2 regions of the Streptomyces sp. NPDC031049 genome follow, and region 1 is predicted to be linked to the other one. Evidence: predicted binding sites of a transcription regulator. Region 1 holds the regulator's gene; the other holds the start of a gene.
What was found. Region 1 encodes HrcA, which represses chaperone genes, less so after heat shock. Its sites were predicted from a motif close to TTNGCACTCNGNNNNNCNGAGTGCNAA; they were not measured.

Region 1 (14,917 bases):
CGACATGCACGATGAGGTCGCCCCGGCCCCCGCCCCGCAGATGCGTGACACCCCGGCCGTGCAGCGGAATCGACTGCCCGGACTGCGTGCCGGGCCGGATGTCGACCTCCTCCATGCCGTCGAGCGTCTCCAGCGGCACCTTGGTGCCGAGGGCCGCCGCGGTCATGGGAATCGTGACCGTGCAGTGCAGGTCGTCACCGCGGCGCTGGAACACCGGGTGCGGCAGCTCGTGGATCTCGACGTACAGGTCACCGGCCGGACCGCCGCCGGGACCGACCTCGCCCTCACCGGCCAGCTGGATCCGCGTGCCGTTGTCGACACCGGCCGGGATCTTCACGGTCAGCGTGCGGCGCGAGCGGATGCGTCCGTCACCGGCGCACTCGGGGCACGGCGTCGGCACCACCGTGCCGAAGCCCTGGCACTGGGGGCAGGGCCGGGAGGTCATGACCTGGCCGAGGAAGGACCGGGTGACCTGGGAGACCTCACCGCGGCCGCGGCACATGTCACACGTCTGGGCACTCGTGCCCGGCGCCGCGCCCTCACCGTTGCAGGTGGTGCAGACGACGGCCGTGTCGACCTGGATGTCCTTCGTCGTGCCGAACGCGGCCTCGTCCAGCTCGACCTCGATCCGGATCATGGCGTCCTGGCCCCGGCGGGTGCGCGAGCGCGGCCCGCGCTGCGACGCCGTGCCGAAGAACGCGTCCATGATGTCGGAGAAGTTGCCGAAGCCGCCCGCGCCGAAGCCACCGGCCCCGCCACCGCCGGCGGCCTGGGAGAGCGGGTCGCCGCCGAGGTCGTAGACCTGCTTCTTCTGCGGGTCCGACAGCACCTCGTAAGCGGCGTTGATCTCCTTGAACCGCTCCTGGGTCTTCGGGTCCGGATTGACGTCCGGGTGCAGCTCGCGCGCGAGCCGCCGGAAGGCCTTCTTGATCTCTTCCTGCGACGCGTCGCGGCGCACGCCGAGAACGGCGTAATAGTCCGTGGCCACCTACGACTCCGCCAGGATCTGTCCGACGTACCGTGCCACTGCGCGTACCGCTCCCATCGTTCCCGGGTAGTCCATGCGGGTCGGTCCGACCACGCCGAGCTTGGCAACCGCCTCGCCGCCCGAACCGTAGCCCACCGACACGACGGACGTGGAGTTGAGTCCTTCGTGGGCGTTCTCATGACCGATACGGACGGTCACGCCCGGATCCTTGGCCTCGCCGAGCAGCTTGAGGAGCACCATCTGCTCCTCCAGCGCCTCCAGCACCGGCCGGATCGTGAGGGGGAAGTCGTGCCCGAAGCGGGTGAGATTGGCGGTGCCGCCGATCATCAGCCGCTCCTCGTTCTCCTCGACCAGCGTCTCCAGGAGAGTGGAGAGCACCGTCGAGACCGTACCGCGGTCCTCCGGGTCGAAGGCGTCCGGCAGGTCCTCCACCAGCGTCGGCACGTCCGTGAAACGGCGGCCCGCGACCCGGCTGTTGAGCCGCGCGCGCAGGTCCGCGAGCGAACTCTCGCCGAACGGCACCGGGCAGTCGACCATCCGCTGCTCCACCCGGCCGGTGTCCGTGATCAGCACCAGCATCAGGCGCGCGGGCGCGAGCGAGAGCAGCTCCACGTGCCGCACGGTCGAGCGGGTCAGGGACGGGTACTGGACGACGGCGACCTGCCGGGTCAGCTGCGCCAGCAGCCGCACCGTGCGCGCCACCACGTCGTCGAGGTCGACGGCGCCCTCCAGGAAGTTCTGGATGGCGCGCCGCTCGGGGGCCGTCATCGGCTTGACGCCGGCCAGCTTGTCGACGAAGAGACGGTAGCCCTTGTCGGTGGGGATGCGCCCGGCGCTGGTGTGCGGCTGGGCGATGAACCCCTCCTCCTCCAGGGCCGCCATGTCGTTGCGCACGGTGGCCGGGGAGACGCCGAGGTTGTGCCGCTCGGTGAGGGCCTTGGAGCCGACGGGCTCCTCGGTGCCGACGTAGTCCTGGACGATGGCGCGCAGCACCTGAAGCCTTCGTTCACTGAGCATCGCGCAACACCTCCAGAAGTCCTTCGCCCGGACGCCCCTCCTGGCACTCGGCGCGGGTGAGTGCCAAACTTCCCCGGCCAGTGTACGGCCGTGGGGTACTCCCCGGGCAAGGCCGGGCCCGCGCCCGTCGTGCCCGGATCCGTCGTCCCCGTTAGCGTCGCGGTATGACGGTGACTTGGGAAGAGCTGGGGTGGGAGAGGGTGGCGGCCGGTGTCGGGCGGTGCCGGCTGCCGGTGTGGGACTGCACGGCGGGGCTCGTCGTCGGCCGGGGCGCGGCGCTGCTGATCGACGCCGGGGCGAGTCTGGGCGAGGGCGCCCGGCTGCGCGCCGAGGCGCAGGCGCTCACGGGTCACCGTGTGACGCATCTCGCGCTGACCCATCCCCACTTCGACCACGTCTTCGGCGCGGCGGCCTTCGCGGGCGCGGAGGTGTACGGCGCGGTGGGCGTGGACACGGCCCTGGGCACCGTCTCCGGGCGGGAGGAGCTGCGGGCCGACGCGGTCGCCCACGGTTTGGACGCGCGCCGGGCGGAGGAGGCGGCGGACGCCCTGGTGCCGGTGCGCCATCAGGTGTGCGGCGAGTGGACCCTCGACCTCGGCGGCGGCCGGCAGGTCCTGCTGGCCAACCTGGGGCCCGGGCACACCGCGCACGACCTGGCGGTGCTGGTGCCGGGCGACCCGGAGGTCGTCTTCTGCGGCGACCTGGTCGAGGAGTCCGGCGCACCTCAGGCGGGCCCCGACGCCGTACCGGCGCACTGGCCGGCCGCCCTCGACCGGCTCCTCGACCTGGGCGGCGACGACGCGCTGTACGTACCCGGTCACGGGGCGGTGGTGGACGCGGAGTTCGTGCGGGCCCAGCGGGACGCGCTGGCCGCCCGGCACGGCGTGTCGCGCTGATCACGGCCGGCGGGATTCTCCTATCGTCGGGAGAATGCGCCAGTACTCCCCCGATCTGACCCCGCCGTGGAAGAAGCCGCAGCCGGTGCCGGAGGTTCCGGCCGAGCCGGGACTGGTGGTGGAGGAGCCGGGGACCGGTTTCTGCGGCGCGGTGACCGGCTGCGAGGCGGGCACGGTGACGCTGGAGGACCGGTTCGGCAAGCGCCGGGTGTTCCCGCTCCAGCCGCGGGGCTTCCTGCTGGAGGGGCGGGTGGTGACCCTGGTGCGGCCCTCCTCGGGTCCCGTGCGCCCCGCGCGGACGGCGTCGGGCTCGGTCGCCGTGCCCGGCGCACGCGCGCGCGTGGCCCGCGCCGGCCGCATCTACGTCGAGGGGCGGCACGACGCCGAGCTGGTCGAGAAGGTCTGGGGCGACGACCTGCGCATCGAGGGCGTGGTGGTGGAGTACCTGGAGGGCGTGGACGACCTGCCGTCGATCGTCGCCGAGTTCGGGCCGGGCCCCGACGCGCGTCTGGGCGTCCTGGTGGACCATCTCGTGCCGGGCTCGAAGGAGTGGCGCATCGCGGAGTCGGTCACCGGCGAGCACGCGCTGGTGGTGGGCCATCCGTACATCGACGTCTGGGAGGCGGTGAAGCCGTCGTCCCTGGGCATCGAGGGCTGGCCGCGGGTGCCGCGCGGCCAGGACTGGAAGACGGGGGTGTGCCGGGCGCTGGGCTGGCCGGAGAACACGGGGGCGGCGTGGCAGCGGATCCTGTCCCGGGTGCGCTCGTACAAGGACCTGGAGCCGGAGCTGCTGGGCCGCGTGGAGGAACTGATCGACTTCGTGACGACCTGACGCCCTCCGCCCCCGCCGCCCCTACCCATTCCCGTCCCCCGGGGGCTCCGCCCCCGGACCCCCGCTCCTCAAACTCCCCCGGAGGGGGCACCCCCAGAGGGGCTGACTTACCAGCCCGTCCGGCGTTCGAGGACGAGGCCGTTCCGGCCGAAGCGGGGGCCTGGGGGCGCAGCCCCCAGAAGGACGGGACGGGTAGGGGCGGCGGGGGCGAGGAAAACGGGGAGGTCAGTCCACCAGGTCCCGGACCACCGCGTCCGCCAGCAACCGCCCCCGCAACGTCAGCACGGCCCGCCCCTCCTCGTACGGCGCCCCCTCCAGCAGCCCCTCCGACAGCGCCCGCCGCGAGGCGGCCACCCCCCGCTCCCGCAGCAGCGACAACGGCACCCCCTCCCGCAGCCTCAGCTCCAGCAGCACCCGCTCCACGCGCCGGTCCTCCTCCGTCAGGACCTCCCGCCCGGCCCCCGGTGACCGCCCGCCGGCCAGCGCGGCGGCGTACGCCCCCGGGTGCTTGGCGTTCCACCACCGCACCCCGCCCACGTGGCTGTGCGCGCCCGGCCCGGCACCCCACCAGTCGGCGCCCCGCCAGTACAGCTCGTTGTGCAGGCAGCGTCCCGCGTCCGAGGTGGCCCAGTTGGACACCTCGTACCAGTCGTAGCCCGCCGCCGACAGCCGCTCCTCGGCGATCAGGTACCGGTCGGCGTGCACGTCGTCGTCGGTCATCGGGATCTCGCCGCGCCGGACGCGCCGGGCGAGCTGCGTGCCCTCCTCGACGATCAGCGCGTACGCCGAGACGTGGTCGGGCCCGGCGCCGAGCGCGGCGTCCAGCGACGCCCGCCAGTCGTCGTCGGACTCGCCGGGCGTGCCGTAGATCAGGTCGAGGTTGACGTGGTCGAAGCCGGCCGCGCGGGCCTCCGCGACGCACGCCTCGGGGCGCCCGGGGGTGTGGGTGCGGTCGAGCACCTTCAGCACGTGCTGCCGGGCGCTCTGCATGCCGAAGGAGATCCGGTTGAAGCCGCCCTGCCGCAGGGCCGCCAGATAGGCCGGGTCGACCGATTCCGGGTTCGCCTCCGTGGTGATCTCGGCGTCCGGCGCCAGTCCGAACTCGTCCCGGAGCGCGCGCAGCATCCGTACCAGGTCGCCGGCGGCCAGCAGGGTGGGCGTACCGCCGCCGACGAACACCGTGCGGACGGCGCGCGGGTCGTCGCCGAGCACCTTGCGGGCGAGTCGGATCTCGTCGATCAGGGTGTCGGCGTAGTTGTCGCGGGAGGCGAGCACGCCGCCGGTGCCGCGCAGCTCGGTCGCGGTGTAGGTGTTGAAGTCGCAGTAGCCGCAGCGGGTCGCGCAGTAGGGGACGTGCAGGTAGAAGCCGAGCGGGCGGTCCGCGGCCCCGGCGAGCGCGGAGGCGGGGAGCGCACCGTCGGCCGGGACGGGTTCGCCGTCGGGGAGTGCGGAGGGCATGCCCTCCATTGTCCCGCACCCGCCCCGTTGCTCCTTCCCCGCTCTGCCTGGTCTGCCTGCCCCGCCTGCCCCGCCCGCTCCGCCCGAAGCGCCGGCTACTCCGCCTGGAGCACCAGCAGTGCGAGATCGTCGTCCGGCGGCCGGTCCCCGAAGTCGTGCACCAGCCGCCGGATGCGCTCGGCGATCGGCTCGGCCGCCAGCCCCGCGCACCCGGCCAGGGCCGCCGCGAGCCCGTCGCCGTCGTCGAACTGCCGGGAGCCGTCGCGCCGCTCGGTGATCCCGTCCGTGACGCACAGCAGCGTGTCGCCGGAGCGCAGTTCGACGGTGTCGCTGGTGTACGCCGTGTCCTCTATCACCCCGAGGAGGGTCTGCGGCTGCGCCGCCGTGCGGACGATGCCGTCGGGCGCCAGCAGCAGGGGCAGGGGGTGACCGGCGGAGGCGAGGGTGCAGCGGACGCCGCCGGCGAAGGGGACCAGTTCGCCGTAGAGGAGGGAGAGGAAGCGGGTCTGGGGGCCGTCGCCGGGCACGGCCGGGCGGGCACCGGCGGCCACCAGCGCACGGGCGGCGGCGTCGGCGGCCTCGGTGGCGTCGTCCAGGAGGAGCTGGTTGAGCCGGTCCAGGACGCCGGGGACGCCGTAGCCCTCGCGGGCCAGCAGCCGCAGCCAGGGCCGGGCCAGCCCGATGACGACGGCGGCCTCGGGGCCCTTGCCCTGGACGTCGCCGACGGCGAAGCACCAGCGGCCGTCGCCGGCCGGGAAGAGGTCGTAGAAGTCGCCGCTGGGGCCGCCCTTGACGCACGGCTCGTGCACGAGGGCGGTGCGCACCCCGGGGATCTCGGCGACCGCGCCGGGCAGCAGTCCGCGCTGGAGTACGGCGCTGATGGCGGCCTGCCGGGCGTACTGGCGGGCGGCGCCGATGGCGAGCGCCACCCGGCGGCTGAGGTCCTCCACGAGGCCGGTGATCTCCTCGGGGAAGCGGGGCGGGCCGGCCCGGCCGATGACCAGCGTGCCCAGCGGCCGTCCGCCGGCGGCCAGCCGGTAGGCGAGGGCGGCACCGCGGGTCTCGTGCGGGCCGAGCGCCTCGCCGGGCCAGGGGTGGGCGACCGGCCCGGCGTCCACGGCGTCGGACGGGCACGGCGGGCTCTTCTCCAGGACCCGGTGCAGTTCCTCGACGCGGCTCTCGCTGGCGTGCCAGACGCGGGCGAGGCGGGCGGCGGTGGCGGAACGGCCCAGGGACTCGTCCTCCAGCCACACCGCGCACCAGTCGGCGAGCCGCGGCACGATCAGCTGGCCGGTGAGGGAGGTGACGAGATCCTCGTCGAGCTGTCCGGCGAGCAGGTCGGAGGCCTCGGCGAGGAAGGACAGCGCCGCGCGGCCCAGCCACTCCCGGTCGTGGTCCGGCCCCGGGCCGGCCTCCGGCGGCTCGGCGACCGCCGCCCCGGCACACCGGGACCCCGGCGCACCGGGCGCACCGTCCCGGGCGGCGACCGCACCGCCGGCCCCGGCCCCGGCGGTGCCCTCGGACGGGGCGGAGGACGGTCCCTCCTCCCACACGGCGCCCGCCGCCTCGCCCCACGCCGCACCCGCCGCCTCCGCCCACGCGGCGCCCGGGCCCTCCCTCCGTGCGCCGGCCGCCGCCCCCTCCGTCCCGGTGGCGGCCGGGCGGCCCGCCGGCGGGGACAGGCGGGCCCAGACGGTCTTGGCGCCCGCGTGGTAGGTGATCCCCCAGGTCTCGCAGAGCGCGGCGACCAGGCGCAGCCCGCGGCCGTACTCGGGCGCGTCGTAGGGCGAGCGCGCGTCGTCGGTACGCGGGGCGCGGGCGGGGTGCCGGTCGCACGCCTCCACGGTCAGGGCGCCGCCCTCCTCCAGCAGACAGGTCACCTCCACGTCCGTGCCGGCGTGGACGACGGCGTTGGTGACGAGTTCGCTGACGACGACGAGGGCGTCCTCGAGGCGGCGGTCGGTCAGATGCTCCACGCCGGGCAGGCCCTGCCCGGTCCACTCGGCGCGCGCCGACCGCAGCAGCGCGCGGGCGGCTCCCGGCGCGAGGGAGCTTCCCGGCAGGATCGCGCTCGTCCGCCCGGACGTCGCTGGGTGCGCGGGCACCCCACCGGAACGGAAGACGGTCTCCCGTTGTGTCGGAATGGCCCCCATGGACGGCCCCCTGGGAATTTCGTACGAATACGCCGCGGTCGCTGCCGACAGAGTGACAGACCGGCCACGGGCGTACGCACCGAGTTACCGAAGTGGGCCGCCATGGGTGACAAGCGTGCTACAGACGCGGTCGGGACCGGTCCGGAACGGACCGATCCCGACGACATCGCGTGCGCCGTGCGCGCCGATCCGGACCGGCGCGCGGCTCAGGCCTCGCGCGCGCCCTCGTACATCTCGTCGATCAGGTGCTTGTACTCCCGCTCGACCACCGGCCGCTTCAGCTTCAGGCTCGGCGTGATCTCGCCGTGCTCCACGTCGAGGTCGCGCGGCAGCAGCCGGAACTTCTTGATCGTCTGCCAGCGCTGGAGCCCGGCGTTGAGCTGGTCGACGTAGCCCTGGACCATCTCGACCGTGGCCGGCGCGGCGACGATCTCGGCGTACGGCCTGCCCTCCAGACCGTTCTCCTTGGCCCACCCGGCGAGGGCGGCCTCGTCGAGGGCGATGAGCGCGGTGCAGAAGTTCCGGTCGGCGCCGTGCACGAGGATGTTGGAGACGTACGGGCACACCGCCTTGAACTGGCCCTCGACCTCGGCGGGCGCGATGTACTTGCCGCCCGAGGTCTTGATGAGGTCCTTCTTGCGGTCGGTGATGCGCAGATAGCCGTCGGCCGACAGCTCGCCGATGTCGCCGGTGTGGAACCAGCCGTCGGACTCCAGCACCTCGGCGGTCTTCTCGGGCAGCTTGTGGTAGCCCTCCATGATGCCGGGGCCGCGCAGCAGGATCTCGCCGTCGTCGGCGATGCGCACCTCGGTGCCGGGCAGCGGCTTGCCGACGGTGCCGGTGCGGTAGGCCTCGCCGGGGTTGACGAAGGACGCGGCGGAGGACTCGGTGAGGCCGTAGCCCTCCAGGATGTGGATGCCGGCTCCGGAGAAGAAGTAGCCGATGTCGGGCGCGAGGGCCGCCGAGCCGGAGACGCAGGCGCGCAGGTTGCCGCCGAAGGCCTCGCGGATCTTGGCGTAGACGAGCTTGTCGGCGACGGCGTGCTTGGAGCGCAGTCCGAGGGGCGCGCTCGCGGTGCCGGTGCGGCGGAAGTTGTCCTGGGTGACCTTGGCGTACTCGCGGGCGACGCCGGCCGCCCACTGGAAGATCTTGTACTTGGCTCCGCCGCCGGCCTTCGCCTTGGCCGCGACGCCGTTGTAGACCTTCTCGAAGATGCGCGGCACGGCCGCCATGTAGGTCGGCTGGACGACCGGCAGATTCTCGATGATCTTGTCGACCCGGCCGTCGACGGCGGTGACGTGCCCGACCTCGATCTGGCCGGAGGTGAGCACCTTGCCGAAGACGTGCGCGAGCGGCAGCCACAGGTACTGCACGTCGTCCGCTCCGACCAGGCCGGTCGCGGCGATCGCCTTCGCCATGTACGACCAGTTGTCGTGCGGGAGGCGGACGCCCTTGGGGCGGCCGGTGGTGCCGGAGGTGTAGATGAGGGTGGCGAGCTGGTCCTTGGTGAGCGCGCCGACCCGCTCCCTGATCACCTCGGGGTCCTTCTCCAGCCGGGCCCTGCCCCGGTCCTGCAACTCCTCCAGGGTCAGCACCCAGTCCTCGGACGTGTCGGCGCCGGCCGGGTCGATCACCACCACGTGGGTGAGTTCCGGCAGCTCCGCCCGCTTCTCCCGGGCCTTGGCGAGCTGCTCGGCGTTCTCGGCGACGAGGACGCGGCTCTCGGAGTCGGACAGGATGTACGCCGACTCGTCGGCGTTGGTCTGCGGGTAGATCGTGGTGGTCGCCGCGCCCGCGCACATGATGCCGAGGTCGGTCAGGATCCACTCGATCCGGGTCGCCGAGGCCAGCGCCACCCGCTGCTCCGGCTGCACGCCCAGCTCGACGAGACCGGCGGCGATCGCGTACACGCGTTCGGCGGCCTGCGCCCAGCTCAGCGACTTCCAGTCGTCCGGGCCCTCGCCCGAGGCCGGCGGCACGGGGTAGCGGTACGCCTCGGCGTCCGGCGTGGCCGCCACGCGCTCCAGGAAGAGGCCCGCCACGGAGGGCGGACGGTTCTCGATCAGTGTCTGTGTGTCGCTCACGACATCCTCCGGGCCCGCGACGGTGCGGCTGGCTCGTGCGGTTGGCTCGTTGCGGCTGTCTCAGGTGGGGGCTGGTTCAGCTCTCGGGTTCGGCTCTCGCGCAGTTGTTTAACTCATGAGTAACTATCGGGCAGGGACAGAGTAGAGGCAGGTCGGCCGGTACGTAAGGGTCCGCACCCTGTCACTTCCTACAGACAGCGGCCGTGCGCACGCGAAGGGGCCCGCCGCACTGTCGCGCGACGGGCCCCGATACACCCCATTTGCGGGCGGCTACTTCTTGCCCTTGCCCGATCCGGCGCTCTCGTCGCTGGAGAGGACCGCGATGAAGGCCTCCTGCGGAACCTCCACCGAACCCACCATCTTCATCCGCTTCTTGCCTTCCTTCTGCTTCTCCAGCAGCTTCCGCTTACGGGAGATGTCACCGCCGTAGCACTTGGCGAGGACGTCCTTGCGGATGGCGCGGATGGTCTCGCGGGCGATCACCCGGGAGCCGATGGCGGCCTGCACCGGGACCTCGAAGGCCTGCCGCGGGATCAGCTCCTTGAGCTTGGCGACGAGCCGGACACCGTAGGCGTACGCCTGGTCCTTGTGGGTGATCGCCGAGAAGGCGTCGACCTTGTCGCCGTGCAGCAGGATGTCGACCTTGACCAGGCTGGAGGTCTGCTCGCCGGTGGGCTCGTAGTCCAGGGAGGCGTAGCCGCGCGTCTTGGACTTCAGCTGGTCGAAGAAGTCGAAGACGATCTCGGCGAGCGGGAGGGTGTAGCGGATCTCCACCCGGTCCTCGGACAGGTAGTCCATGCCCAGCAGGGTGCCGCGCCGGTTCTGGCACAGCTCCATGATCGAGCCGATGAACTCCGTCGGCGCCAGCAGGGTGGCGCGCACGACCGGCTCGTACACCTCGCTGATCTTGCCCTCGGGGAACTCGCTCGGGTTGGTGACCGTGTGCTCGGTGCCGTCCTCCATGATCACGCGGTAGACCACGTTGGGCGCGGTGGCGATCAGGTCGAGCCCGAACTCGCGCTCCAGCCGCTCGCGGATCACGTCGAGGTGCAGCAGGCCCAGGAAGCCGACGCGGAAGCCGAAGCCGAGGGCGGCGGAGGTCTCGGGCTCGTAGACGAGGGCGGCGTCGTTGAGCTGGAGCTTGTCCAGGGCCTCGCGCAGCTCGGGGTAGTCCGAGCCGTCCAGCGGATACAGGCCGGAGAAGACCATCGGCTTGGGGTCCTTGTAGCCGCCGAGCGGCTCCTCGGCGCCCTTCTGCTGGCTGGTGACGGTGTCACCGACCTTGGACTGGCGGACGTCCTTCACCCCGGTGATCAGGTAGCCCACCTCGCCGACGCCGAGACCGTCGGCGGCCAGCATCTCCGGGGAGTTGGTGCCGATCTCCAGCAGTTCGTGGGTGGCGCCGGTGGACATCATCCGGATGCGCTCACGCTTGTTGAGCTGGCCGTCGATGACACGGACGTACGTCACGACACCGCGGTAGGAGTCGTAGACGGAGTCGAAGATCATCGCGCGGGCGGGGGCGTCCGCGACGCCGACCGGGGGCGGGATCTCGGCGACGACCTTGTCCAGCAGCGCCTCGACGCCGAGCCCGGTCTTGGCGGAGACCTTGAGCACGTCGTCCGGCTCGCAGCCGACCAGGTTGGCCAGTTCCTCGGCGAACTTCTCGGGCTGCGCGGCCGGCAGGTCGATCTTGTTCAGCACGGGGATGATCGTGAGGTCGTTCTCCATCGCCAGGTAGAGGTTGGCGAGGGTCTGCGCCTCGATGCCCTGGGCCGCGTCGACCAGCAGGATGGTCCCCTCGCAGGCGGCGAGCGACCGCGAGACCTCGTACGTGAAGTCGACGTGTCCCGGGGTGTCGATCATGTTGAGGATGTGCGTGTCGCCCTTGTCGTGGGTCGGCGCCCACGGCAATCGCACCGCCTGGGACTTGATCGTGATGCCGCGCTCTCGCTCGATGTCCATGCGGTCGAGGTACTGGGCGCGCATCTGCCGCTGCTCGACCACACCGGTCAGCTGGAGCATCCGGTCGGCGAGCGTGGACTTGCCGTGGTCGATGTGCGCGATGATGCAGAAGTTGCGGATCAGAGCCGGGTCGGTTCGGCTCGGCTCGGGCACATGGCTAGGGATCGCGGGCACGCAGGGTCCTGATTCTTGAGGCGTCCGCAGTGTCTGCGGTCTCGGGTCGGATCGGATCGATACGTAGCTTCCATCGTCCCACGGGTGGAGACCGGAGACGGGTGTGGGCCGCGGAGGAGACGGGTTTGGGCCGTGGAATGGGCCGCTGGTAGTGTGGGGGGCTGTGTCTCATGCCCTCTCAGCGCGAGGCACGTCCTCTGGAAATCACCGGTACAGGATCGTCGCGGTCTTCCGTGCGGCCTTGTGCCAGAACCTGAAAAGGCTCATTCGTGGCGAACATCAAGTCCCAGATCAAGCGGATCAAGACCAACGAGAAGGCCCGGCTGCGCAACAAGGCCGTCAAGTCCTCCCTGAAGACCGCGATCCGCCGGACCCGCGAGGCCGTCGCCGCGGGTGACGTCGAGAAGGCCGTCGAGTACCAGCGCGTCGCCGCGCGTCAGCTCGACAAGGCCGTCTCCAAGGGCGTCATCCACAAGAACCAGGCCGCCAACAAGAAGTCGGCGCTGGCTCAGAAGGTCGCCGCTCTCAAGGGCTGAACCACCCATCTGGTCTGATCGCCGGAAGGACCCAGGGCGGGCCCTCTCTCATCCGCTCCCGACCGGCACCCCGGACCCGTGCGCGGCCTGCGTTCGCCACGCGGGCACGGGTCCACGAGCGTGAACCGAAGGCCTCGCCTTCCGCCCTTCCCCAGGGCGGCGGGCGGGGCCTTCGGCGTTGCCCTCCTCAGTCGGTGTGCTCGCCGTCCTCGTTCTCGTCGGTGTGGTGTCGCCCGGGCGCGGGACCGGTTCCCGGCTACGACCAGAACTCGTTGTTGGCGTCGATGTCCTCGACGCACTCGTCGAGGTCGGTGATCTTGTCCCCGACGATCCGGAAGACGATGCACCCGGTGTCGTCGAGGCGCTTGCCGTTGCGCTCGGCCGTGAAACGCATCATCCCGACCGCGTGGCCCCGGCCGTCGACGCAGGTGCCGATCAGTTCGCCCTGCATCGTCCCGCCGGTCTCCGCGCCGAGCCGCTCGTACATCTCGATGATCGCGTCCACACCCTTGAAGTCACCCGACAACGGGTGCTCTCCGGGTACGTGGTGCGTGGCGTCCGACGCGATCAGTTCCCGCAGGGTCTCCATGTCACCGCGTGAGAAGGCCTCGAAGCCTCTGCGTACCAACGCGGCGTGAGGGTGTTCAGCCATGGCCCTCGCCACCTTTCCCTTGCTCGGCGACGTACGGCTGACAACCCGATTCTCCTCCTCTACGCCCTGCCCCTCGACCGCGCCGCACGGGCGATGGTGACGACCGCCTTCTCCAGCGCGTACTCGGGGTCGTCGCCGCCGCCCTTCACCCCGGCGTCCGCCTCGGCGACCGCCCGCAGCGCCACCGCGACGCCGTCCGGGGTCCAGCCCCGCATCTGCTGACGCACCCGGTCGACCTTCCACGGCGGCATCCCCAGCTCCCGGGCGAGGTCGGCGGGCCGTCCGCCGCGCGCCGACGACAGCTTGCCGATCGCCCGCACGCCCTGCGCGAGGGCGCTGGTGATCAGCACCGGTGCCACGCCCGTGGCCAGGGACCATCTCAGCGCCTCCAGCGCCTCCGCCGCCCGGCCCTCGACCGCCCGGTCGGCGACCGTGAAGCTGGAGGCCTCGGCCCGGCCGGTGTAGTACCGCCCGACGACCGCCTCGTCGATGGTGCCCTCGACGTCGGCGGACAGCTGGGCCACCGCGGACGCCAGCTCCCGCAGATCGCTGCCGATCGCGTCGACCAGCGCCTGGCAGGCCTCCGGGGTGGCCGACCGCCCGGCGGTGCGGAACTCCGCCCGGACGAAGGCCAGCCGGTCCGCCGGCTTGGTCATCTTCGGGCACGCCACCTCGCGCGCGCCCGCCTTGCGCGCGGCGTCCAGCAGGCCCTTGCCCTTTGCTCCGCCCGCGTGCAGCAGCACGAGGGTGATCTCCTCGGCGGGGGCGCCGAGATAGGCCTTCACGTCCTTGACCGTGTCGGCGGCCAGGTCCTGCGCATTGCGTACGACCACGACTTTGCGCTCGGCGAAGAGCGAGGGGCTGGTCAGCTCGGCGAGGGTGCCGGGCTGCAACTGGTCCGGGGTGAGGTCGCGTACGTCCGTGTCGGCGTCGGCGGCCCTGGCGGCGGCCACCACCTCCTGCACGGCACGGTCGAGCAGGAGGTCCTCCTGGCCCACGGCGAGTGTCACCGGGGCGAGAGGGTCGTCGTTCGCAGTCTTCCTGGCCATTGCGACAAGGATGGCACGGGGCACTGACAGTGGGGGCGGCGGTGCCGGGGGGGCCGGGGGCCTGGGCTCGGGCTCCCGGGGCCCGGGGCTTGGCTTTCGGGGGCTCGGGGCCCGGGGTTCCGGTCCCGGGGTCCGGGTCCCGATGGCTCGGGCGGCGGAGGTTCCGCGGTTCCGACGGCCGGCTAGGGCTCCTCGCGCCAGCCGTCCCACCGGGCCGCGAACTCGTCCAGCTCCTCGGGGTCCAGCCGTTCCTCCTGGTCGCGCAGGACGACGAGCCACTGGGCGTCCTCGGCGTCGTCCTCACCGGCCAAGGCGTCCCGGACGATACGGGGCTCCTCAGCGAGGGCGAACCGCTCCCCGAGCGCCTCCGCGGCCTCTTCCGCGGCGTCGCGGTCGGGGAGCACGAGCAGATGTCTGACGTCACTCACGTCAGCCATTGTCCGGCACCGCCCCGGATCACCGGCGACGGGCCCGAGGACCGCATGCTCAGCCGCTCGGGGCGGCGCGGCGCACCGTCGGTACCCGCGGCAGTTCGATGCCGAACCGGTCCCGGTAGGCCCGGAGCACCTCGTCGTCCGTGCCCAGCTCGCGCTGCTCCCGTCTCCCGTCGGGTGCCGTCAGCGTCAGCCGCCGTCCGCTGAGCGTGACCCTCCCGCCGTCCTCCGTGAGCCGGGAGCAGACCAGAGAGCGCAGGAAGGGCGAACGGGGCGAGGTGCTGTGCCACCAGGCCCCGACCACGAAGTCGTCGAGCACGCGCGGGCGCGGCTCCAGCCGGTACACCGGCTTGCCGTCCCGCAGGACGTCCAGGTCCGCGGCGCGGGCCGAGGGGTGGCCGCCGCGCACCCCGGCGGCGTCCGGCCCCGCCTCGGCGATGCGGAAGGTCCCGCCCGGGTCCGCCTGCTCGCCCCGCTCCCCCAGGGCCAGCGGATAGTGGCTGTGCGCTCCGAACCCGACGTCGGCCAGGCAGTCACCGCCGTCCACCGTCCGCACCCTCAGCGCCAGATGGTCGTAGGGAATCCCGAGCCTGCCCTCGTCCGCGTACCCCCGGGCGGCGAGCAGGGTCACCTCATAGCCCAGCGCGGTGAGCAACGCGGCGAAGGCGCCGTTGAGTTC
Region 2 (14,917 bases), on a different contig from region 1:
TGCCGGAGTGACGGATGCCGACGGGATTCCGACAGGTCGTCGGGAAGATATTGCCTTCCGCGGCCTCGCCGTGGTCACATGGTATCCCGCTCGTAGTTAGGCATGCCTAACTACGACGCCCCCGAGCATCAGGAGGCGTCCATGCCGGTCGAGGAGACCACCGAGCAGCCGCAGGTGTCCATGAGCGTCCTGCTGGCCGCGTGCGCCGCGGCCACCGCCGTCTCCACGCCTCCGCGCGTGCCCGAGCCGCAGGAGGCCGGGGCGCCTCGCGAGGAGCGGCCCGAGGCCGCGTAGCGCCCGCGGGAGACCGGCGCTCAGCGGATGACGACGACCTTCCTGCCGATCGTCGCGAACTTCCACATCGCCTCGCCGTCCGCCCGTGACTCGCGGATGCCGCCCGTCCGGACGGTCGGGTCGGGCCGTGCCGTCGAACCGTCGACGGCCGCGCTGAACCCGATGACCACGCCGTCGACGCTGGCGAACCGCACGACGTGCTCGACCGGGATGCCGTCGGAGCCGGTGACCCGCCCCGAGCGGGACGTCACCGCGTACGTGCCCGGCACCGGGTCCACCGCGCTGGGGGTGACCGTGAACGTGCGCCGCACCGTGTTGCCCGCGCCGACCAGCCACACCCGGTCGTCGTCCACCGAGTACACCACCCGTTCACCCGTTCCGGACCCGGCGGGCAGCGCCGTCGGGTGCCGCCGGTCGCGCGGCGCCTTCGAGGCGCCCGGCGCCGGGGAAACGCTCGCCTGCGGCTTGCCCAGGCTCGGCGGGACCGTCGCGGAGGCCTGGTAGGCGAGGACACCGACCGTGACCAGGGCCGCCGCGGTGAGCCCGGCCACGAACCCGGAGCTGCTGCTTGCCACTGGGGACCACCTCGGTGTCGTACGTCGTGCATCGTGCGGTTCGCGGCATTCCTACCGCTTCCGGCGACGGTAGCAGCAGGTGACCGCCGGACCGGGGCCGCCGACACGGGGTCCGACGGCGGCCCCGGCGCGCCGTAGGCTGTTCGCGTGCTCTTGCTCGCTCTGGATACCGCAACCCCCGCCGTCACCGTCGCGCTGCACGACGGCACGGACGTCATCGCCTCCTCCAGCCAGGTGGACGCACGCCGCCACGGTGAGCTGCTGCTGCCGGCGATCGACCGGATGCTCGCCGAGGCCGGCCTGCGGCTCGACGCCGTCACCGCGATCGTCGCCGGCACCGGCCCCGGCCCGTACACCGGGCTGCGCGTCGGCCTGATGACCGCGGACACCTTCGGCCTCGCCCTCGGCGTCCCCGTGCACGGCGTGTGCACCCTGGACGGCCTCGCGTACGCCGCCGACCTGGAAGGCCCCTTCGTCGTGGCGACCGACGCCCGCCGCAAGGAGGTCTACTGGGCCCGCTACGCCGACTCCCGCACCCGCCTCACCGACCCGGCCGTCGACCGCCCCGCCGACATCGCCGAGCAGGTCGCCGGCCTGCCCGCGGTCGGCGCCGGCGCGCTGCTGTACCCGGACACCTTCCCCAAGGCGCACGAGCCCGAGCACGTGTCCGCCGCCGCCCTGGCCCGGCTGGCCGCCGAGCGGCTCGCGGCCGGCGAGGAACTGCCCGCGCCCCGGCCGCTGTACCTGCGCCGCCCCGACGCCCAGGTCCCGAAGAACTACAAGGTGGTCACCCCCAAGTGAACGGGTCAGCCACTGCCGTACTGCGCGAGATGCGCTGGTGGGACATCGACCCCGTGCTCGCACTGGAGCGGGAGCTGTTCCCCGAGGACGCCTGGTCGCGCGGCATGTTCTGGTCCGAGCTGGCCCACTCGCGGGGTCCGGGGGCCACCCGCCGGTACCTCGTCGCCGAGGACGACGGCCGGATCGTCGGGTACGCCGGTCTGGTCGCCTCCGGGGACCAGGGCGACGTGCAGACCATCGCCGTCGCCCGCGACCACTGGGGCACCGGACTCGGCTCCCGGCTGCTGACCGAGCTGCTGCGGGCCGCGACCGCCTTCGAGTGCGCCGAAGTGATGCTGGAGTGCCGGGTCGACAACGTCCGCGCGCAGAAGCTCTACGAGCGCTTCGGCTTCGAGCCCATCGGCTTCAGACGCGGCTACTACCAGCCGGGGAACGTGGACGCCCTGGTGATGCGCCTGACCGACCCTTCCACCTCCGTACCGGGAACCGAACGAGGAACCGAGACCAATGGCTGACACCCGCGACGAGCCTCTCGTGCTGGGGATCGAGACCTCCTGCGACGAGACCGGCGTCGGCGTCGTCCGCGGCACCACCCTGCTCGCCGACGCCGTCGCCTCCAGCGTGGACGAGCACGCCCGCTTCGGCGGCGTCGTCCCGGAGGTCGCGAGCCGCGCCCACCTGGAGGCGATGGTCCCCACCATCGACCGCGCACTGAAGGAGGCCGGGGTCGCCGCCCGCGACCTCGACGGCATCGCCGTCACCGCCGGTCCGGGCCTGGCCGGCGCCCTGCTGGTCGGGGTCTCGGCGGCCAAGGCGTACGCCTATGCGCTCGGCAAGCCGCTCTACGGCGTCAACCACCTCGCCTCGCACATCTGCGTCGACCAGCTGGAGCACGGCAGGCTGCCCGAGCCGACGATGGCGCTGCTGGTCTCCGGCGGGCACTCGTCGCTGCTGCTGTCCTCCGACATCACCTCCGACGTGCGGCCGATGGGCGCCACCATCGACGACGCGGCGGGCGAGGCCTTCGACAAGATCGCCCGGGTGCTGAACCTGGGCTTCCCCGGCGGCCCGGTCATCGACCGGTACGCGCGCGAGGGCGACCCGGAGGCGATCGCGTTCCCGCGCGGGCTGACCGGGCCGCGCGACCCGGCGTACGACTTCTCCTTCTCCGGTCTGAAGACGGCCGTGGCCCGCTGGATCGAGGCCAGGCGGGCGGCCGGCGAGGAGGTGCCGGTGCGGGACGTGGCGGCGTCCTTCCAGGAGGCGGTCGTGGACGTGCTGACCCGCAAGGCGGTGCGGGCCTGCAAGGACGAGGGCGTCGACCACCTGATGATCGGCGGCGGCGTCGCCGCCAACTCCCGGCTGCGGGCGCTCGCCCAGGAGCGCTGCGAGGCCGCCGGCATCCGGCTGCGGGTGCCCCGGCCCAAGCTGTGCACGGACAACGGCGCGATGGTGGCCGCGCTCGGCGCCGAGATGGTCGCCCGGAACCGGTCCGCCTCGTCCTGGGACCTGTCGGCGGACTCCTCGCTGCCGGTGACCGACCCGCACGTGCCGGGCCACCACCACGGCCACGACCATGTGCACGAGGCCGGCAAGGAGAACCTCTACCCGTGACCGTCGCGCTGATGTGGGAGGCGCGGGCCGTGCCGGGCCGGGGCGCCGAACTGCTGGCCTGGGCACGGGCGCAGCGGCTCGACGCCCGCCCCCTGCGCCGGGAGACCTTCCGCGCCCCGCAGGACCGGGTGCTGGTCGTCACCTGGTGGGACGCGGAGTACGACGCCGACCTGCCGGAACTGCCGGAGCCGGACGCGGACCTGGTGACCCGCGCGGTCCACCGCTGGCGCTTCGAGTCGGTGACCGCGGAGTAGGAGGCCCGGGTTCCGCCGGGCCGCGAGTCCCGGCCCGCCGGGTCACGTCTCCGGGGTGGTCTCGGTCTCGCAGCGCAGGCGGCGGTCCGGGCCCAGGACGCGTTCCGGGCCGGTCAGGGTCAGGCGCGCGGTGTGGCGTACGTCGGAGCTGGACGCGGCCAGCCGCAGCTCCAGGGCGCCGGGTTCGACCACGCGGCGGCCGGTGCGGTCGGTGAAGGCCGCCAGGTCGGCGTGGCCCCGGAAGGTCACCCGGGCCGCCGCGCCGGGGTCCAGCTCCAGGCGCCGGTAGCCGATCAGGCGGACGTCCGGGCGGGTCACGCTCGCCACCGGGTCGTGCAGGTACAGCTGGACGACCTCTGCGCCGCGCCGGTCGCCGGTGTTGCGGACCGTCACCGCCACCTCGTACGTCCCGTCCGTGCCCACCTCGGGAGCGGGGCCCTCGAAGCGGTCCCACGCGAACGTCGTGTACGAGCGCCCGTGCCCGAAGGCGTACAGCGGCGTCGGGTCCAGGTTGCTGACCTCGCCCGCCAGGCCCAGCGGGGGCTGGAGGTAGGTCCACGGCTGGCCGCCGGGCAGGTCCGGGACGCTGACCGGGAGGCGCCCGGAGGGGTTGACGCGGCCCGAGAGCACGCCCGCCACCGCCGGGCCGCCCTCCTCCCCGGGGAAGAAGGCCTGGACGGCGGCGCCCAGCCGGCCCCGCCAGCGGCCGAGCGCGTACGGCCGGCCGGTCAGCAGCACCAGGACGACCGGGACACCCGTCGCGACCAGCGCGTCCAGCAGCGCGCCCTGTACCCCGGGCAGCCGGAGGTCGGTGGCGTCGCAGCCCTCGCCGGAGGTGCCCCGCCCGAACAGGCCCGCACGGTCGCCGAGGACGGCCACGCACACGTCCGCCTCGGCCGCCCGGGCCACCGCCTCCTCGAAGCCGGAGGTGTCCGGGTCCGACACGCCGCAGCCCTCGGCGAACGTCACCTTCGCGTCCGGGAGCTCCTCGCGCAGCGCCTGGAGGACGGTGGGGATCTCGATGCCCGTGGCCGCCTCGGGGTGGTGGGGCAGGACGTGGGTGGGGAAGGAGTAGCAGCCCAGCATCGCGAGCGCGTCGGCCGCGCGGGGGCCGACGACCGCGATCCGGGTGTCCGGCGCGAGCGGCAGCACCCCGTCCGGGTTGTCCAGGAGGACCACCGACTCCTCGGCCAGCCGGCGGGCCAGGGCCCGGTTGGCGGGGGAGTCCAGGTCGACCGGGCGGCCGTCGGACTCCGGGGGCTCCGGGGCCCAGTCGGCGTCCAGCAGGCCCAGTTCGCACTTCTGCAGCAGCACCCGGCGGGCCGCCCGCTCCACCAGTTCCTCGGGGACCTCGCCCGCCGCCACGGCGTCCACCAGCGGCTGCCCGTAGCAGTCGAGCGTCGGCAGCTCCACGTCGATGCCGGCCGCGAGCGCCAGGCGGGCCGCCTCGGCGGGGGTGCCGGCGACCCGGTGCAGGGCCTGGAGGAAGCCGATGCCGAAGTAGTCGGCGACGACCGTGCCCGTGAAGCCCCACTCCTCGCGCAGCAGCGCGGTCAGCAGCGCGGGGTCGGCCGAGGCCGGGACGCCGTCGGTCTCCGTGTACGCCGCCATCACCGAGCGTGCGCCGCCCTCGCGCAGGGCCATCTCGAACGGTGCCAGCGTGACGTCGGCGAACTCCCGCACCCCGGCCCGGACGGGGGCGAGGTTGCGGGCGCCGGCCGAGGAGGCGTACCCGGCGAAGTGCTTGAGGGTGGCGACGATCCCGGCCGACTCGAGACCGCGCACATAGGCGGTGCCGATCGTGCCGACCAGGTACGGGTCCTCGCCGATGGTCTCCTCCACCCGGCCCCAGCGCGGATCGCGTACGACGTCCAGCACGGGCGCCAGGCCCTGGTGGACGCCGACCGCGCGCAGGTCCTGGCCGATGCGCCGGGCCATCTCCTCGACCAGGTCCGGGTCGAAGGTCGCGCCCCAGGCCAGCGGCACCGGATAGGCGGTGGCGCGCCAGGCGGTGAAGCCGGCCAGGCACTCCTCGTGGGCGAGGGCCGGGATGCCGAACCGGCCGGCCTCGGCGATACGGCGCTGGGCGCGGGCGAGGGCGCGGGCGCCGACGGCCGGATCGACGGGGGCGGTGCCGAAGGGGCGGGTGAGCTGGCCGAGGCCGTGGGTGATCAGTTCGTCCCAGTCGTGGTCGGCGTTCATCCGGTTCTGGAGCGGGGCGACGCCCTCGCCGTCCGTGGCGGCGCCCACCCACACGCCGTAGAGCTGGGCGATCTTCTCCCGCGGGGTCATCCGGGCCAGGAGGTCGTCGACACGGGCGGCGGCGGGCAGGGCGGGGTCACGCCAGGGCGCGGTGGTCATGGAACTCCTGTCGGGTGGGCTTGCCCTCTCACGGACGGCACTCGCGCATCGTTCGTCGAACGCATCCGCTTCGAATGTTTCGAAGTTCAATCCGAATGTTCCGGGAACCTATTGGCGCTCCGCGGGCTTCGTCAAGGGGGTCGACGGGGATACGATCGCCGCCATGACATCCCCCCAGCCCGCTGAAACCCGGACGCAAGGGCGGTCCGCGCAGACCGCGACCCTCGCCGAGATCGCCCGCGAGGCCGGTGTGTCGGCACCGACTGTTTCGAAGGTGCTCAACGGCCGAGCCGACGTGGCCCCGGCCACCCGGGCGCGGGTGGAGGAGCTGCTGCGCGCCCACGGCTACCGGCGCAGGCGGGCCGAGGCCACCCGGTCCCCCCTGCTCGACCTGGTCTTCCACGAACTGGAGAGCGCCTGGGCCATGGAGGTCATCCGGGGCGTGGAGAACGTGGCGCGGGACGCGGGCCTGAGCGTCGTGCTGTCCGAGAGTGCGGGCCGGCTGACGCCGGGGCGGACCTGGGCCGACCAGGTCGCCGCGCGCCGTCCGCACGGCGTGATCCTCGTGCTGTCCGGGCTGGACGGCTCCCAGCGCGCCCTGCTGACCAGCCGTTCCATCCCCTTCGTGGTGATGGACCCGGCCGGCGACCCCGGAACCGACGTGCCGTCCATCGGCGCGACCAACTGGCAGGGCGGGCTGGCCGCCACCCGGCACCTGGTCGACCTGGGGCACACCCGGATCGGCGCGATCAGCGGGCCGACCCGCATGATGTGCAGCCGCGCCCGCGTCGACGGCTACCGGGCAGCCCTGGAGACGGCCGGCCTGCCCGTCGACCCGGGCCTGATCCGCACCGGCGACTTCCACCACGAGACCGGCTACCGCCAGGGCCTGGAACTGCTGCGCCGCCCCGACCGGCCGACCGCGGTGTTCGCCGGCAACGACCTCCAGGCGCTCGGGCTGTACGAGGCGGCGCGGGAGCTGGGGCTGCGGATCCCGGAGGATCTGAGCGTGGTCGGGTTCGACGACCTGCCGGTGGCCCGCTGGGTGGGGCCGCCGCTGACGACGGTGCGGCAGCCGCTGACGGAGATGGCCGAGGCGGCGGCCCGGCTCGTCCTCGACCTCGGCCGCGACGACGCCTCCGCGGCGGCGACCCGGGTGGAACTGGCCACCAGCCTGGTGGTGCGCAGCAGCACGGCGGCGCCCGCGACGGTCTAGCGAAGAGAGTCGTTCACCACGTCGAAACTTTCGACGCCCCCTCCGCCGACTCCGCAGCCCGCCCTCCGCCGACCTCGTAGCGCGCCCTCCGCCGACTCCCCAGCGCGACCGCCGTCGACCTCGGAGCGCCCTCCGCCGACCCGGGAGGGCGCCTCCGCCCGACCCCTGGTGCGCCCCTCCGCCGACCCCGAGCGGGTGGTGCCTCCGCCGCCCCCGGTGCGCGCCCGCACACGTCGCCGGGCGGGCCGTCCCGCTCTCGGCAATCTGAGAATTTCCGCAGAATCCCGTCCGCGCGCCACCGCTCGCAACAATTCGGACTTACGTTCCTTCCCGCGGGCACCCGAAAGGGACACGGCAGACGCACGAGGGACCGCGAAGGACGGAGACGGGGGCGGACACATGGGCGTGCGGTCGAGGGTGCTGAAGGCCGCCTGCCTAGCCCTGGCGGGCGCCGTGCTCCTGGGCGTCGCGGCGGCCGGCTGGGCGTACTGGCGCCTCGGCGACAACATCGAGAGCGTCGACATCGACGGCGCGCTCGGCGACGACCGCCCGCCGCGGCCGGCGGCCGTCCCGTCCGCCGCCTCGGTCCCCACCGGCGCGCTGAACATCCTGCTCCTGGGCTCCGACTCCCGCGGCGGCGAGGAGAACCGCAGGCTCGGCGGCGGCGACAGCGAGGGCGCCCGCTCCGACACCGCGATGGTCGTCCACCTCGACGCCGGGCGCACGGAGGCGACCGTCGTGAGCATCCCGCGCGACACCCTGGTCGCCCGCCCGTCCTGCCCCCTGCCCTCCGGCGAGCGGACGGCGCCCGCGTCGAGCGCCATGTTCAACACGGCGTACGCGGTCGGCGGGCCGGTGTGCGCGGTCAAGACGGTCGAGTCGCTGACGAACGTCCGCATGGACCACTACGTCGAGGTCGACTTCGCCGGCTTCGCGAAGCTCGTGGACGCCCTCGGCGGGGTCACCGTCACCACCGAGCAGGACATCGACGACGACAAGAGCCGGCTGCACCTGCCCGCCGGCACCCACCACCTCGACGGCACCCGGGCCCTGGCGCTGGCCCGCACCCGCTACGGCCTCGACGGCGGCAGTGACCTCGCGCGCATAGAGCTCCAGCAGAAACTGGTCAGGGCCCTGCTGGAGCGGATCTCCGCCACCGACCTGCTCACCGACCCGGCCAGGCTCTACCGCGTCGCCGACGCCGCCACCGGCAGCCTCACCACCGACACGGGCCTGGACTCCCTCGGCGAGCTGATGAGCCTCGGCCAGAGCCTGGCGGGCCTGTCGGCGGACGATGTGCGCACGGTGACGATGCCCGTCATCCCGGCGCCGTTCGACCCCAACCGGGTGATCGCGCACCAGCCGGAGGCCGACGAGCTGTGGGAGTCCCTGCGCTGACCGGCCGTCACGGCTCGCCGCCGGCACCGGCCCGCGCGGGCGGCCGTCCCTCACGCGCTCAGCCCGCCGGCCGCCCGATCAGCATCGTCGGCGCCCCCGCCACCCGGGTCAGGAACACGGTCGCCGAGTGCGGCCCCTGGGGCTTGACCTTCCTGCGCAGCTCCTCCGGCTCGACGGCCGAGCCGCGCTTCTTCACGGTGAGGACGCCGACCTCCCGCTCCCGCAGCAGCGCCTTCAGCTTCTTGACGTTGAAGGGCAGCACGTCGGTGATCTCGTAGGCGGTGGCGAACGGGGTCACGCGCCGCTCGTCGGCGGTGATGTAGGCGATGGTCGGGTCGATCAGGCCGCCGTCCAGTTCCCCGGCGACCTGGGCGACCAGGTGGGCGCGGATGACGGCGCCGTCGGGCTCGTACAGGTAGCGTCCGACGGGACGGACCCCGGGATCGGGCAGCATCGTCTCCGGCGTGGCCCGGACGCCCGCCTCCGACGGCAGCAGCACCGCCCGCCGCGCCCCCGGCGTCCTGCCCGTGCCGAACCACAGCACGGCCTCCTTCACGTCGCCGCCGTCCGAGATCCACTCCGCCTCGGCCTCGGCGGGGATCGCCTCGTGCGGGATGCCGGGAGCGACCTTCAGCACGCCGAGCGGCGCCCGGAGCGCGGCGGACACCGCCCAGGACAGGGGCGGCGAGTAGGCCTCCGGGTCGAAGACGCGGCCCCGTCCGCCGCGCCGGGCGGGATCGACGAACACCGCGTCGTACGGGACCGTGTCGACGTCCGTGACGTCCGCCTCCCGTACGTCGATCAGGTCCGCGAGCCCGAGCGCCTCGGCGTTGGCGCGGGCCACGCCCGCGGTCACCGGATCGCGGTCGACGGCCAGCACCCGGATGCCGGCGCGGGCGAACGCGATCGCGTCCCCACCGATACCGCAGCACAGATCGGCGACGGAGCGCACCCCCAGCGCCCGCAGGCGCGCGGCCCGGTACGCCGCCACGTTCGCCCGCGTCGACTGCTCGACGCCGTTCGGCGTGAAGAACATGCGCCCGGCGTCCTCGGCGTCGAACTTGGCCACCGCCCGCTGCCGCAGCCGCGCCTGGGCGAGCGCCGCCGACACCAGGTGGGCGGGGTGCTCGCGCCGCAACCGGGTGGCCACGGCGAGCTCCCGCGCGGGGTCGGTGCCGTGCACCTCGGCGAGGAGGGCGCGGCCTTCTGGAGTGCGGAGGGCGTCGAGGTCGTTCACCGCCTCATTGTGGGCCAGTCGGTGGACGGAGCGCCGCCCGCCGCGGTGTCGGACCGGTTCCCGGGGCGTCGGCTGTCAGGATCCGGCACCATGCGAGCAGTCGTACAAAATGACAAGAGTCGGATGTTCCGGGCGCGCGGCGGGAGTACCGGGGTCCGGCTCCCCTGGGACCGCGCGCTCCGGTCCCGGGAGGCCCGCGCGCTCCGGACCCCCGGCGTCCGTGCGCTCCGGTCCCCGCACGGCCCGCTGCTCCGGTCCCCGGGCGGCCCCCTGCTCCGGAACCGGGGCGCACGTGTGCGTGGCGGCCTCGCCGTGCTCGCCGTCACCGCGCTCGTCGCAGGCTGCGGCGACGCCGCCGACGTGCGGCCCGCCCCCGGCCAGCAGCCCCTTCAGGCACCGCCGGCCCGCGCGCTGGACGCCTACGCCGGCAAGCTCAAGGCCGCGCACGCCGCACGGGCCGCCGCCGCCAAGCGCTGGGGGCTGAAGCGCGTCCCGCTCGCCGCGCCGGCGCCCCCGGCCGAGAAGCCGGAGATCACCACGCGCAAGGGCTTCGAGGTCGACGACCACGCCGAGCGGGGGCTCCCGCCGGTCTTCACCACGATCCCCACCAAGCAGAAGATCGTCTTCCTGACCATCGACGACGGCGCCGAGAAGGACCCGGCGTTCCTGCGGATGATGAGCGAGCTGAAGATCCCGTACACCGCCTTCCTCAGCGACTACGTGGTGAAGGACGACTACGGCTACTTCAGGAAGATGCAGGACCGCGGGGTCACCCTCAACAACCACACCCTCAACCACCCCTACCTGCCCGGCCTGTCGTACGCGGCGCAGAAGCGCGAGATCTGCGGCATGCAGAAGGTCATCCGCGAGCGCTACGGCAAGCGCCCCACCGTCTTCCGCCCGCCCTTCGGCAACTACAACGCCGACTCGCTGCGCGCCGCCAAGAGCTGCGGCATCAAGCACGTCCCGCTGTGGAACGAGGAGGTCTTCGTCGACCGCTGGGACTACCGCGAGTGGGACCGCGAGATCCACCCCGGCGACATCGTGCTCAGCCACTTCCGCGGCCCCGACGACTGGAAGGGCACCATGGCCGACATGGTCCGCCGGTTCCTGGACAAGGTCACCGCCGAGGGGTACGCCGTGGCCCGCCTGGAGGACTACCTGTGAGGCGCCGGCGGCTCCGGTCCGCCGGCGCCGCGCTCACGGCCGTCCTGCTCGCCGCCTGCGCCCAGACCACCGGCCCGGTCGCCCGCCCGCCCGGGGACGGCGCCCAGGCGGCCGCCGGCCCGGCCCGGGACCTGCCCCCGGTCGTCGACCACGTCCGCACCCGCGACAGGGTCGTCTTCCTGACCTACGACGACGGCGCCGAGCGGCATCCGCACGTCACCGACCTGGTCCGCACCCGAAGGCTCCCGGTCACCCTCTTCCTCACCGACACCGTCGCCGGCCCCGCCTACGGCGACCTCGCCGGGCTCCGCTCCGTCGGCGCGAGCCTGCAGAACCACACCCTCGAACACCGCTCCCTGCGCGGCCTGCCCTACGCCGGCCAGCGCGCCGAGATCTGCGGCCAGCAGCGCAAGCTCCGCGCCCGCTTCGGCGTCCGCCCCCGCCTGCTCCGCCCGCCCCACGGCCGGTACGACACGACGACCCTGCGCGCCGCCGCCGACTGCGGCATCACGGCGGTCGTCCTGTGGCGGGCCCAGGTGACGGCCACCGGCGACGTCACGTACACCCGCGGGGAGCACCGCCTGCATCCCGGCGACATCGTGGCGGTGACCGCACCGGAGCGCACGGCGGAGCTGCTGCGGAGGATCGAGGACGGCGGCCTGCGCGTGGGCCGCCTGGAGGACTACCTGTAGCCCGTCCCACCGCCCGGCAGCTTCGCGGCGCACGGTCCCAGAAAAACCGGCGTTCACGGCGAACCCCCGCCGACGCGCCGCACGGCATTGGCACTCCGCTTGACCGAGTGCTAACCCCGGTCATAGTCTCGGCTCTGGCACTCCCCCCTGGAGAGTGCCAACACAGCGACGGGCAGGTCCGGCACCCGCGACGACGGATCGACCTGGTCGCCACCTCAGACAGTTAACCCCGTGAGATCTCCGAAGGGGGAGGTCGGATCGTGACGACCGCCAGCTCCAAGGTTGCCATCAAGCCGCTCGAGGACCGCATCGTGGTCCAGCCGCTGGACGCCGAGCAGACCACGGCTTCGGGCCTGGTCATTCCGGACACCGCCAAGGAGAAGCCCCAGGAGGGCGTCGTCCTGGCCGTGGGCCCGGGCCGCTTCGAGGACGGCAACCGCCTTCCGCTCGACGTCAAGGTCGGCGACGTCGTTCTCTACAGCAAGTACGGCGGCACCGAGGTGAAGTACAACAACGAGGAGTACCTCGTCCTCTCGGCCCGCGACGTGCTCGCGATCGTCGAGAAGTAATTCACCGAAGCACCTTGCTTTAGCTGCGCCCCTGGCCCCCCGCGACCCATAAGAAGCCGGGCGCCCGGGGCGCAGTGCCGTTAAACCCAGATTCCGGAAGAGGGCTCACGCTCCCATGGCGAAGATCCTGAAGTTCGACGAGGACGCCCGTCGCGCCCTCGAGCGCGGCGTCAACAAGCTCGCCGACACCGTCAAGGTCACCATCGGCCCCAAGGGCCGCAACGTCGTCATCGACAAGAAGTTCGGTGCCCCGACCATCACCAACGACGGCGTCACCATCGCCCGTGAGGTGGAGATCGAGGACCCGTACGAGAACCTCGGCGCCCAGCTGGTGAAGGAGGTGGCGACCAAGACCAACGACATCGCGGGCGACGGCACCACCACCGCCACCGTCCTGGCCCAGGCGCTGGTCCGCGAGGGTCTGAAGAACGTCGCCGCGGGTGCCTCCCCGGCGCTGCTGAAGAAGGGCATCGACGCGGCCGTCGCCGCCGTCTCCGAGGACCTCCTCGCGACCGCCCGCCCGATCGACGAGAAGTCCGACATCGCCGCCGTGGCCGCGCTGTCCGCCCAGGACCAGCAGGTCGGCGAGCTGATCGCCGAGGCGATGGACAAGGTCGGCAAGGACGGCGTCATCACCGTCGAGGAGTCGAACACCTTCGGTCTGGAGCTGGACTTCACCGAGGGCATGGCCTTCGACAAGGGCTACCTGTCGCCGTACTTCGTCACGGACCAGGAGCGCATGGAGGCCGTCCTCGACGACCCGTACATCCTGATCCACCAGGGCAAGATCTCCTCCATCGCGGACATGCTGCCGCTGCTGGAGAAGGTCATCCAGGCCAACTCCTCCAAGCCGCTGCTGATCATCGCCGAGGACGTCGAGGGCGAGGCCCTGTCCACCCTCGTCGTGAACAAGATCCGCGGCACCTTCAACGCGGTCGCGGTGAAGGCCCCCGGCTTCGGCGACCGCCGCAAGGCCATGCTCCAGGACATGGCGGTCCTCACCGGCGCCACGGTCATCTCCGAGGAGGTCGGCCTCAAGCTCGACCAGGTCGGCCTGGACGTGCTGGGCTCCGCCCGCCGCGTCACCGTCACCAAGGACGACACCACCATCGTCGACGGTGCCGGCAAGAAGGAGGACGTGGAGGGCCGCGTCTCCCAGATCAAGGCCGAGATCGAGGCCACGGACTCCGACTGGGACCGCGAGAAGCTCCAGGAGCGCCTCGCGAAGCTGGCCGGCGGCGTGTGCGTGATCAAGGTCGGCGCCGCCACCGAGGTGGAGCTGAAGGAGCGCAAGCACCGTCTGGAGGACGCCATCTCCGCGACCCGCGCCGCGGTCGAGGAGGGCATCGTCTCCGGTGGTGGCTCCGCGCTGGTCCACGCCTCCAAGGTCCTGGAGGGCAACCTCTCCAAGACCGGCGACGAGGCCACCGGTGTCGCGGTCGTGCGCAACGCCGTGGTCGAGCCGCTGCGCTGGATCGCGGAGAACGCGGGCCTGGAGGGCTACGTCATCGTCTCCAAGGTCAAGGAGCTGGAGAAGGGCAGCGGCTACAACGCCGCCACCGGCGAGTACGGCGACCTGGTCAAGGCCGGCGTCATCGACCCGGTGAAGGTCACCCGCTCCGCCCTGGAGAACGCCGCCTCCATCGCCTCCCTCCTGCTGACGACCGAGACCCTGGTCGTCGAGAAGAAGGAAGAGGAAGAGCCGGCCGCCGCGGGCCACGGCCACGGCCACGCCCACTGAGCGCTGCGCTGAGCTGAACGGTGCCCAGTGCCCCTGCGGGGGTGCTGGGCACCGTGCGTTATGCCTGGGGCGGGTGCCGGGTTCGCGTCCGCCCCGTGCGGGTCCGATGCCGGGCGCGGCGCCGTCGTGGCCGGTCGCGCAGTTCCCCGCGCCCCCCTGCGGGGCGCTGTTACTGCGGCCCGTACTTTCGTCCCGTCTTCGACGTGATGCCGCCCAGCATTCCGCGCGGCACCAGCTTCGCCGCGCCCATGAGTGCCTTGTAGCGGGGGTCGGGGATCGACAGGGTCTTGCCGCGGGCCAGGTCGTCCAGGGCCGCCGCGACCAGCTTGTCCGCGTCGAGCCACATCCACTTCGGGATGTTGTCCGTCCCCATCCCGGCCCGCTGGTGGAACTCGGTGCGCACGAAGCCGGGGCACAGGGCCATCAGCCGTACGCCGCTGCCCGCCAGGTCCTTCGCCGCGCCCTGGGTGAACTGCACGACCCACGCCTTGGACGCCCCGTAGGTGCCGCGCGGCACGAAGGCCGCGACCGAGGCGACGTTGACGACACCGCCGCGGCCCCGCTCCCGCATGGCCTCGGCCGCCGCCGAGGTCAGCCGCAGCACCGCCTCGCAGTGCACCTTGAGCATGCGCAGCTCGTCGGCCATGGGGACGTCCAGATAACGGCCCTTGTTGCCGAAACCGGCGTTGTTGACCAGCAGGTCGACCGGGTTCCTGCGGTCACCCAGCCGGGCCGCCACCGCCTCGATGCCGGCCTCCTCGGCCAGGTCGGCGCCCAGCACCTCCGCCTCGATGCCGTGCCGGTCGTGCAGCTCGGTCGCCTGTAGGCGCAGCCGCTCGGTGTCGCGGGCGACCAGCACCAGGTCGTGCCCGTCGGCCGCCAGCCGCCGCGCGAACGCGGCACCGATCCCTGCCGTCGATCCCGTAATCAGAGCCGTTGTCATGGCGCAAGACTAGTTACCCGGAAGAGAGCCATCCGCTCACCGGCCCAGCCCTCCG

Region 2: a site for HrcA is predicted at 11,697-11,723, ahead of groES (co-chaperone GroES). Genes of this name have one in related genera too.

What each region holds. Positions count from the first base shown of each region.
Region 1 covers NZ_JBVIGC010000003.1:434,287-449,203, forward strand. The annotation lists gene dnaJ (molecular chaperone DnaJ) at 1-988, opposite strand, end outside; gene hrcA (heat-inducible transcriptional repressor HrcA) at 989-2,005, opposite strand; gene ACZ45Q_RS07610 (MBL fold metallo-hydrolase) at 2,170-2,901, shown strand; gene ACZ45Q_RS07615 (DUF3097 domain-containing protein) at 2,936-3,733, shown strand; gene hemW (radical SAM family heme chaperone HemW) at 3,959-5,191, opposite strand; gene ACZ45Q_RS07625 (SpoIIE family protein phosphatase) at 5,287-7,344, opposite strand; gene ACZ45Q_RS07630 (AMP-dependent synthetase/ligase) at 7,551-9,428, opposite strand; gene lepA (translation elongation factor 4) at 9,699-11,567, opposite strand; gene rpsT (30S ribosomal protein S20) at 11,837-12,103, shown strand; gene ACZ45Q_RS07645 (nuclear transport factor 2 family protein) at 12,360-12,755, opposite strand; gene holA (DNA polymerase III subunit delta) at 12,815-13,804, opposite strand; gene ACZ45Q_RS07655 (hypothetical protein) at 13,987-14,232, opposite strand; gene ACZ45Q_RS07660 (arylamine N-acetyltransferase family protein) at 14,291-14,917, opposite strand, start outside.
Region 2 covers NZ_JBVIGC010000001.1:647,874-662,790, reverse strand. The annotation lists gene ACZ45Q_RS02865 (hypothetical protein) at 103-294, shown strand; gene ACZ45Q_RS02860 (hypothetical protein) at 315-869, opposite strand; gene tsaB (tRNA (adenosine(37)-N6)-threonylcarbamoyltransferase complex dimerization subunit type 1 TsaB) at 1,017-1,670, shown strand; gene rimI (ribosomal protein S18-alanine N-acetyltransferase) at 1,700-2,185, shown strand; gene tsaD (tRNA (adenosine(37)-N6)-threonylcarbamoyltransferase complex transferase subunit TsaD) at 2,178-3,284, shown strand; gene ACZ45Q_RS02840 (hypothetical protein) at 3,281-3,538, shown strand; gene ACZ45Q_RS02835 (beta-xylosidase/alpha-l-arabinosidase) at 3,581-5,899, opposite strand; gene ACZ45Q_RS02830 (LacI family DNA-binding transcriptional regulator) at 6,063-7,115, shown strand; gene ACZ45Q_RS02825 (LCP family protein) at 7,515-8,513, shown strand; gene ACZ45Q_RS02820 (class I SAM-dependent methyltransferase) at 8,572-9,750, opposite strand; gene ACZ45Q_RS02815 (polysaccharide deacetylase family protein) at 10,045-10,917, shown strand; gene ACZ45Q_RS02810 (polysaccharide deacetylase family protein) at 10,914-11,609, shown strand; gene groES (co-chaperone GroES) at 11,870-12,178, shown strand; gene groL (chaperonin GroEL) at 12,294-13,919, shown strand; gene ACZ45Q_RS02795 (SDR family NAD(P)-dependent oxidoreductase) at 14,089-14,862, opposite strand.